Regions from separate parts of the Lentzea sp. JNUCC 0626 genome, predicted to be linked through region 1. Evidence: riboswitches for the same ligand, from Rfam matches in the RefSeq annotation. Region 1 holds a riboswitch; the other holds the start of a gene.
The links. A riboswitch is a leader RNA that binds a small molecule or an ion and turns the genes downstream of it on or off. The one in region 1 is predicted to bind cobalamin.
Positions count from the first base shown of each region.

Region 2: another riboswitch for cobalamin. It lies ahead of cobN (cobaltochelatase subunit CobN); the one in region 1 lies ahead of metE (5-methyltetrahydropteroyltriglutamate--homocysteine S-methyltransferase).

Region 1 covers NZ_CP171635.1:1,749,736-1,753,930, reverse strand. The annotation lists gene metE (5-methyltetrahydropteroyltriglutamate--homocysteine S-methyltransferase) at 1-1,787, opposite strand, end outside; cobalamin riboswitch at 1,907-2,140, opposite strand; gene JNUCC0626_RS07860 (NUDIX domain-containing protein) at 2,320-2,589, opposite strand; gene JNUCC0626_RS07855 (hypothetical protein) at 3,021-3,173, opposite strand; gene JNUCC0626_RS07850 (ribonucleotide reductase N-terminal alpha domain-containing protein) at 3,176-4,195, opposite strand, start outside.
Region 2 covers NZ_CP171635.1:9,873,257-9,877,451, forward strand. The annotation lists gene JNUCC0626_RS46555 (precorrin-8X methylmutase) at 12-632, opposite strand; gene JNUCC0626_RS46560 (hypothetical protein) at 629-1,681, opposite strand; cobalamin riboswitch at 1,689-1,824, shown strand; gene cobN (cobaltochelatase subunit CobN) at 1,861-4,195, shown strand, end outside.

The DNA.
Region 1 (4,195 bases):
AGCGCGACCTGCCGTGCGGTGTCGCCCTCCGGCTGGTCGTCGCGCACGAACGACCACGCGAGCATTGTCACCGGACCGGTGAGCATGCCCTTGACCGGACGTTCCGTCTGGCTCTGCGCGTAGGTAGACCACTCGACGGTCATCGGCGCGGGCCGGGAAACGTCGCCGACGATCAGCGGCGGCCGGACGTAGCGCGTGCCGTAGGACTGCACCCAGCCGTGCTGCGTGGCCAGGAACCCCGTGAGCTGCTCGCCGAAGTACTGCACCATGTCGTTGCGCTCGGGCTCGCCGTGCACCAGCACGTCCAGCCCGATCTTCTCCTGCTCGGCGATCACCGACCGGATCTCGGCGCGCATCGCCTCCTGGTACGCGGCCTGGTCGATCTTCCCGGACCGGACCTCGGCACGGGCCTTGCGCAGCTCCTGCGTCTGCGGGAACGAGCCGATGGTCGTGGTCGGCAGCTGGGGCAGGTTCAACCGCTCGTGCTGAGCCTTCGCCCGCGTGCCGTACGCGCTGGTGCGCCGCAGGTCCGCGGCCGTGACCGCGGCGACCCGCTCACGCACCGCGGGCACCTTCACGATCGGCGACGCCGCCCGCGACGCCAACCGGCTCTGGTTGACGTGCAGGACGTTGCTGATCGCGGCGTGGCCCTCGGTCAGCCCGCGTCGCAGCGTGACGATCTCCTCGAGCTTCTGCCGCGCGAACGACAACCAGCCCGCGATCTCGGTGTCGAGATCGCTCTCCAGCGTCACGTCGTACGGCACGTGCAACAACGAACACGACGCCGCCACGTCCACCGACCCCGCCAGCCCGAGCAGGGTGCCGAGGGTGCTCAACGCGGCGGTGAGATCCGCGGCCCAGATGTTGCGCCCGTTGACCACACCGGCGACAAGCCGCTTGTCCCCCAGCCCACCCACGGACGCGAGCGCGTCGAGGTTGGCCGCGGCATCACCGGTGAAGTCCAGCGCCAGCCCCTCGACAGGAGCCTTCGCCAGCACCGGCAACGCGTCCCCGAGCCGGTCGAAGTACGTCGCGACCAGGATCTTCGGGCGCGCAGGTGCGGCGGCCAGCCGCGCGTAGGTCTCCGCGACCTTGGCCAGCACGTCGGCCGGCTGGTCGGTCACGAGCGCGGGCTCGTCGATCTGCACCCACTCCGCGCCTGCCTCGTGCAGCTTGCCCAGCAGCTCCGCGTACAGCGGCACGAGCTGGTCCAGCAGGTCCAGTGGCCGGAAGCCTTCGGTGCCCGTCGGGTCCTTGGCCAGCAACAGGAACGTGACCGGCCCGACCAGCACCGGCCGCGTCGTCACACCCTCGGCGAACGCTTCGGCGAACTCGGCGAGCGGCTTGCTCGCGTCGAGGGTGAAGGTGGTGTCTGGGCCGAGTTCGGGCACGAGGTAGTGGTAGTTGGTGTCGAACCACTTCGTCATCTCCAGCGGCGGCGCCTCCGCGGTACCGCGAGCCATCGCGAAGTAGCGGTCCAGCTGACCTGCCGGAGTCGTGGCGTCGGGAACCGCGGCCAGGTGCCGCTCCGGAACCGCACCGAACAGCACGGCCGTGTCCAGCACGTGGTCGTAGAACGAGAAGTAGTTGCTCGGAACCTCGTCGATCCCGGCGTCACGCAGCTCCGCCAGGTTCTGCAACCGCAGCTCACGCGCGGTACGCAGCAGGGCATCGGCATCGCTGCGACCAGCCCAGTAGGACTCGATCGCCTTCTTCAACTGCCGCTGCGCACCCTGGCGCGGATAGCCGTGGACGGTGGCACGGCTGGACGGAACGGTCTGGGTCACGGGGCTCTCCTTCGCGAGTCCACGTGGACCTGCGGAAAGGAGCGCGCGACAAACCACGGCCGTTGACCGGGCCGTGCTTCGCCACCGACCCACCCGCGAGGTCTCGGCCTGCACCCACGGTCGTGGATGCACAGCGGGCAGGTCTTCGGACTCATGGGCGTTCCGGCTCGCGCCGGGTTCCTACTGGCCGTCGCTTCCCAAGCCTCCCGGCTCAGTGCTCGCCTCTCGAAGAGGCAGACGGCGGTCGTTCCCACTCACCGCTGCGGGGCAGTCCCGGATTCACACCGGATTCCCTCTTGCCTCGACCACCACCACGAACTCGCGACGGCCGAACCAGCTGCACACTCACTGTAGCGGTACAGGACCGCTCGATTTCTAGGTCTTGTCCCAGCCCATGGGAACCAGTTGTTCACAACCCGAGCAAGAGCGGCTCAGCCGGAACTTCTTCGGTGAGCAAGGTCGCGACCGGCGAGGCGAGGTCGCGCGGGGAGAACAAGTCAGCACCTCGATAGCCGGCTATCTCAGCCAACGTCTACCACCTGCAGTCCGTGGCGTACCTGGGCGACAGCACCTCCTGACGCCAGACACGCGGCGGATCATCGTCGACGACGAGGCCGACTTCCTCGCGCAACTCCCGCCGTAGCGCCTGCACAGGGGTCTCGCCGGACTGCAAGCCCCCACCTGGCACTCGGTCAGCTGGTCCCTCAAGACCGCGAACCCAATGACCGCGCCACCTACGTGGGCAAAAGTCTGCGCCTGAACTGCGGCTGCAAGATCCACGACCTGCGTGCCTTCGCCGCACAGATGCGACGCCAACGCGGTTGGGACATCGCTACCAGCACCGGCTGGGGAGGCAGCTCCACTGACACCGAAACCACTTACAGTCTCCGCGTTCGCCGCAAGAGCCTCGACACGCCAACAAAACCAGACACGAGGAAAGTCCAGCGAGTGCTCGACCACCTGAACCGCATGCTGTTGATCGGTGGCGAGTGGTCACCACGCACGTTCGACAGCATCCGCCCGCAAGCCCGTCCTCGGCCCAGCCAGGGAGACTCAGGAAACTGGTACAGGCGACCTAACGCCGCCGCGGGCGGCAAGTTAGGTACCTAACTTGCCGCCCGCCAGAGGAAAAACCTGCCCGCGTTGTGGCCGAAGGCGCACGGACCAGAGCGGCACCACCTGGAGGCGTCGACCTCCGCACCAGGCACCGGCGTGCAGCTGTGGCCGCCAGGGTCAGCCTTCGCAGGTCACGCAGCCCTCTTCCATGCGGCAGGTCAGGCCCACTTCCATGTCGTCGTCGTCCCAGTCGATCGCGAAGTCCGCGTCGGCGGAGCCCTCCGTCGCCACCGGACCCGCCGCCTCGATCACGGCACTCTGCTCACTCATTCTCATCTCCTCTGTTTGCTTGCCTGCACGCCCGCCCGGGAACGCATGTAGTAAAGACTCTTGATGTACGGGTCCAGCAGCGCCTTCTTGTGAATGCGGCTGATTTCCTGAGGGGTCGCGTCCGCGTTGAAGAACAGGTTCAGCGACTGCGACTGGTCGATGAACCGCTGCCGGTCGGCGGCCTGCGTGAGAATGACTTCCTGGTCGATCTCGTAGGCAGTCTTGAAGACCGACTTCTCCTCGTCCTTCAGCCAGTCCACGTGCTGCACCGAGCCGTCGTTGTCGACGATGTCGTCGATCGTCTCGCTGGTGTAGACGTCCCGTTCCTTCATCAACGAGACCAGGTTCGGGTTGGCCCGGGCCATCTCACCCGCCGAGGTGGTCTGGTTCCAGACGTTCGCCACGAACGGTTCGATGCCCTGGCTGGTGCCGCCGACGATCAACGCGGTGCTCATCGTCGGGGCGACCGCCATCAGGTGGCTGTTGCGCCGCCCGACGCACCACTCGGGAACTCCGGCGACCTCACCCATCCACACCGAGGCCCGGTTCGCCTGCTCGGCGATCGAAGCGAACACCGCCTTGTTGATCTCGCGGGCTTCCGGCGACTCGAACGCGATCATCCGCTGCTGGAGCATGTCGTGGTAGCCCATGACACCGAGGCCCAGGCTGCGGGCCTTCTCGGTGTAGCGGATCGCCCGCTCCAGGCCGCGGATCTCACGGGCCCGGCGCAGGAACGCCTCGGCGACCGCGTCGAGGAAGACCGTCGCGGTGAACGCGACGTCGGTGCCCTCCCACTCGCGGTACGTGGCCAGGTTCAGCGACGACAGCACGCAGGTGTACGAGTGGTCCTCGTCGGAGAACAGCGTGATCTCCGAGCACAGGTTGGACGCCTTGTTGGCCAGGCCGTTCGCCTTGTAGCTCTCGGTCTGGAGGTCGTTGACGGTGTCGACCTTCCAGATGTAGCCCTTGCCGAGGACCGCCCGGATCTTCAGAACCCGCTTGTACCGGGCGAGTGCGTCGGC
Region 2 (4,195 bases), 2.5 Mb from region 1:
TGGGGCGTAAGTCACTCTTCTTCGCTCGCAATCGCGTTGATGGCCGCCGCCGTCATGGCACTGCCGCCGCGCCGTCCCCGCACCACGAGGTGCTCGAGATCCGTTGCGGCCAAAGCTTCCTTGGACTCCGCGGCCCCGATGAACCCGACCGGGATGCCGAGGATCGCGGCCGGGCGCGGTGCGCCGGCGGCGATCAGGTCGAGGAGGTGGAACAACGCCGTGGGCGCGTTGCCGATCGCGATCACCGCGCCGTCGAACCGGTCCTGCAACAGTTCGAGGGCGGCGGCACTGCGCGTGTTGCCGATGGTCTTGGCGAGTTCCGGGGTGCGCGGATCTTGGAGGTAGCAAAGGACTTCGTTGTCCTTCGGCAGCCGCCGGCGCGTCACCCCGGACGCGACCATGTTGGCGTCACACAAGATCGGCGCGCCTGCTTGGAGTGCTGCGCGCGCGTTGCGCACGACGTTCGGCGAGAACGAGACGTCGGCGGGCAGGTCGGTCATGCCGCACGCGTGGATCATGCGCACGACGACCCGCGCCACGTCGTCGGGGAACCCGCTGAGGTCCGACTCCGCGCGGATGGTGGCGAAGGACTGGCGGTAGATCTCCGCCCCGTCCTTGATGTACTGCGTCAACGGATCTCCTCGTAGCCGTCGCCGGTCGCGACGAACTCGATCACATCGCCCGCCGGGCGGCCGCAGCGGCGGGCACAACCCGACCAGTGCACAGCGCCCGGACTGTCGGACCTGCTCCCTAGAATCGAAATTGGGGGTACCCGGCCTGGCCCGTGTGTGTGGTGGGGCATATCGAGCCAAGCGCGCACATCGGCGCGTACGTCGGAGAGCGACTTCGCGCAGCCGGGGCGTCCGGTGCAGGCGCTGACGCCGTGCCAGGGGGAGCGCGGGTCGGTGATGAGGCCGGACGTGTCGGTGCCGGCGGGCACGACCAGGCTGCGCCACGGGGTCAGGCGCAGGGCGACGCCGGGCAGCTGCGCCGCGCCGAGGCGGCCGAGCGGGACGCCCGGGGTCAACGGTGAAGGTGCGACAGGGGTCACAGCCGGGGTGATGCGCGGGGCGTCGAAGGTGCCGAAGTGGGCGGTGATCTTTCGCACACCGTCGTCCACTTCGGACAGGCGCCAGGCCGTGCCGCGCAGTTGCTGGAAGAGGCGGGCGGCGGACAGGACGGCGTCGACGGGATCGGTGACGCGGACGCCGGTGTCGCGGCCCGCGAGCAGCAGAACGGTGCCCTCCGAGGTGCTGACCAGGCCGAAGTCTCCGCCGAGCCCGCTCACCGCGTGCCCCACCGTCACCAGGAACCGCCCCGGCAGGTCCGCCAGCGCAGCGTCCCCGCACAGCGCCGCGTCGATCTCGTCGACCAGCCCCTGGTTGTCCTCCAGCGGCGCCGCGATGATGTTGCGCATCCGCTCGTGCGTCGAAGACGGCAGCAACCCCGCCGCAGCCAGCCGCGCACCCAGCTCCACGCCGTCCGCCAGGCCCCTGAGCTGGAGGTTCGCCCGCGAGGTCAGCTCGATCGCACCCGAACCGAGCTCGGCAGCCGCAGCCCGCACGACGTCCCACTGAGCAGCGGAGAGCGTCCCGCCCGGCACCCGGATGCGGGCCAGCCCACCGTCGGCTGCGGCGTGCAGCTCGACGGCGCCGGGGCAGGCATCCGGGTGACTACGCATAGGTCGGACTGTAACCCGCCGGTTAGGGTGAGCTCGAACGACGAAGCGCAGGAGGAAGCCGGTGCGAATCCGGCGCGGTCCCGCCACTGTGACCGGCCGAACCGGCTGGGAGTCAGGAACTCTGCTTCGCCCGTGACCCGCAATCTGGGGCGAGGACCCCACGAGGGATGGAGCCCTGCGTGATCCTGCTGCTGTCGACCTCCGACACCGACCTGCTGTCGGCGCGTGCGAGCGGTGCCGAGTACCGGCTCGGCAACCCCGCACGCACGACCGTCGACGACCTTCCCGGACTCGTGGAGGGTGTTGAGCTGGTCGTCGTGCGCATCCTCGGTGGCCGCAGGATGTGGGAGGAAGGGCTCGACTGGCTGCTGGCCTGCGGGCTGCCCGTGGTCGTGCTCGGTGGCGAGATGCAGCCCGACGCGGCGTTGATGGAGCTGTCGACGGTGCCCGGTGGCGTGTGTGCCGAAGCGCACCTCTACCTCGCGCACGGCGGCCCGGCGAACCTCACCGAGCTGCACAAGTTCCTCTCCGACACCGTGCTGCTGACCGGCCACGGCTTCGAGGCCCCCACGGCTACCCCCACGTGGGGTGTGCTGGAGCGGGATGAACCGAAGGCCGAAGGTCCGACGGTCGCGGTGCTCTACTACCGCGCGCACCACGTCGCCGGGAACACCTCGTTCGTGCACGCGCTGTGCGACGCCATCGAGGCCAAGGGCGGCAGGCCGCTGCCGGTCTACTGCTCGTCGCTGCGCACCGCCGAGCCCGAGCTGCTCGACACGCTCCGCAAGGCCGACGCGCTGGTCGTCACGGTGCTCGCGGCGGGTGGCACGAACCCCGCCAAGGCGTCCGCCGGCGGTGACGACGACGCGTGGGACGTCGGCGCGCTGGCCGCGCTGGACGTGCCGATCCTGCAAGGACTCTGCCTCACCTCCAGCCGCGAGACGTGGGACGAGAACGACGACGGACTGTCTCCTCTGGACACCGCGACCCAGGTCGCGATCCCGGAGTTCGACGGCCGGATCATCACGGTCCCGTTCTCCTTCAAGGAGATCGACGAGGACGGCCTGACCGTCTACGTCGCCGACCCCGAACGGGCGCTGCGCGTCGCGGGCATCGCGGTGCGGCACGGCCGTCTCCGCCACATCCCCGTCGCCGAACGCAAGATCGTCGTGATGTTGTCGGCGTACCCGACGAAGCACTCGCGCATCGGCAACGCCGTCGGCCTCGACACGCCCGCGTCGACCGTCCGGCTGCTGAAGGCCATGCAGGAGCACGGGTACGACATCGGCGACGAGCTGCCGGGCGTCGACGAACTCGACGGCGACAAGCTCATCCACGCGCTGATCGCCGCCGGTGGTCAGGACGCGGACTGGCTCACGCAGGAGCAGTTCGAGAGCAACCCGATCCGCATCGCCGCGGCCGACTACCGCGAGTTCTACGAGACGCTGCCGGACGACTTCCGCGAGTCGATGCAGGAGCACTGGGGCGAGGCGCCGGGCGAGCTCTTCGTCGACCGCAGCAAGTCCAAGGACGGCGAGATCGTGCTGGCCGCGCTGCGGTCCGGCAACGTCGCGGTGATCGTGCAGCCGCCGCGCGGGTTCGGCGAGAACCCCATCGCGATCTACCACGACCCGGACCTGCCGCCGTCGCACCACTACCTCGCCGCGTACCGGTGGGTCGAGTCGAACTTCGGTGCCGACGCCGTCGTGCACGTCGGCAAGCACGGCAACCTGGAGTGGTTGCCCGGCAAGACCGTCGGCATGTCGGCGTCCTGCGGCACCGACGCGGCGCTCGGCGACCTGCCGCTGATCTACCCGTTCCTCGTCAACGACCCGGGCGAGGGCACGCAGGCCAAGCGACGCGCGCACGCCACGCTGGTCGACCACCTGGTGCCGCCGATGGCCCGCGCCGACAGCTACGGCGACATCGCGCGCCTGGAGCAGTTGCTGGACGAGTACGGCAACATCTCGGCGATGGACCCGGCCAAGGTGCCGGCGATCCGCGCGCAGATCTGGACGCTGATCAAGGCCGCCAAGCTCGACCACGACCTCGGCATGGAGGACCGGCCGCACGACGCGGAGTTCGACGAGTTCATCCTGCACGTCGACGGCTGGCTGTGCGAGGTCAAGGACGTCCAGATCCGCGACGGCCTGCACATCCTCGGCGAGGCGCCGACGGGGTCCGTCCGCGTCAACCTCGTGCTCGCGATGTTGCAGGCACGGCAGATGTGGGGCGGTCAGGTCGCCGCGCTGCCGGGCCTGCGGGAAGCGCTCGGGCTCACGACCACCGGCCGCGAAGACGTTGACGCGGTTGAGGAAGAGGCGCGCGCGCTCGTCCAGGCGATGGAGGACGCGGGCTGGGATCGTGCTGCCGCAGCAGGTCTGCACGAGTCCGAGGACGTGCAGAAGATCCTGGAGTTCGCGGCCGTCGAGGTCGTGCCGAGGCTCGCCCGCACCACGGACGAGATGACGAACGTCCTGCACGCGCTCGACGGCGGCTACATCCCGGCGGGCC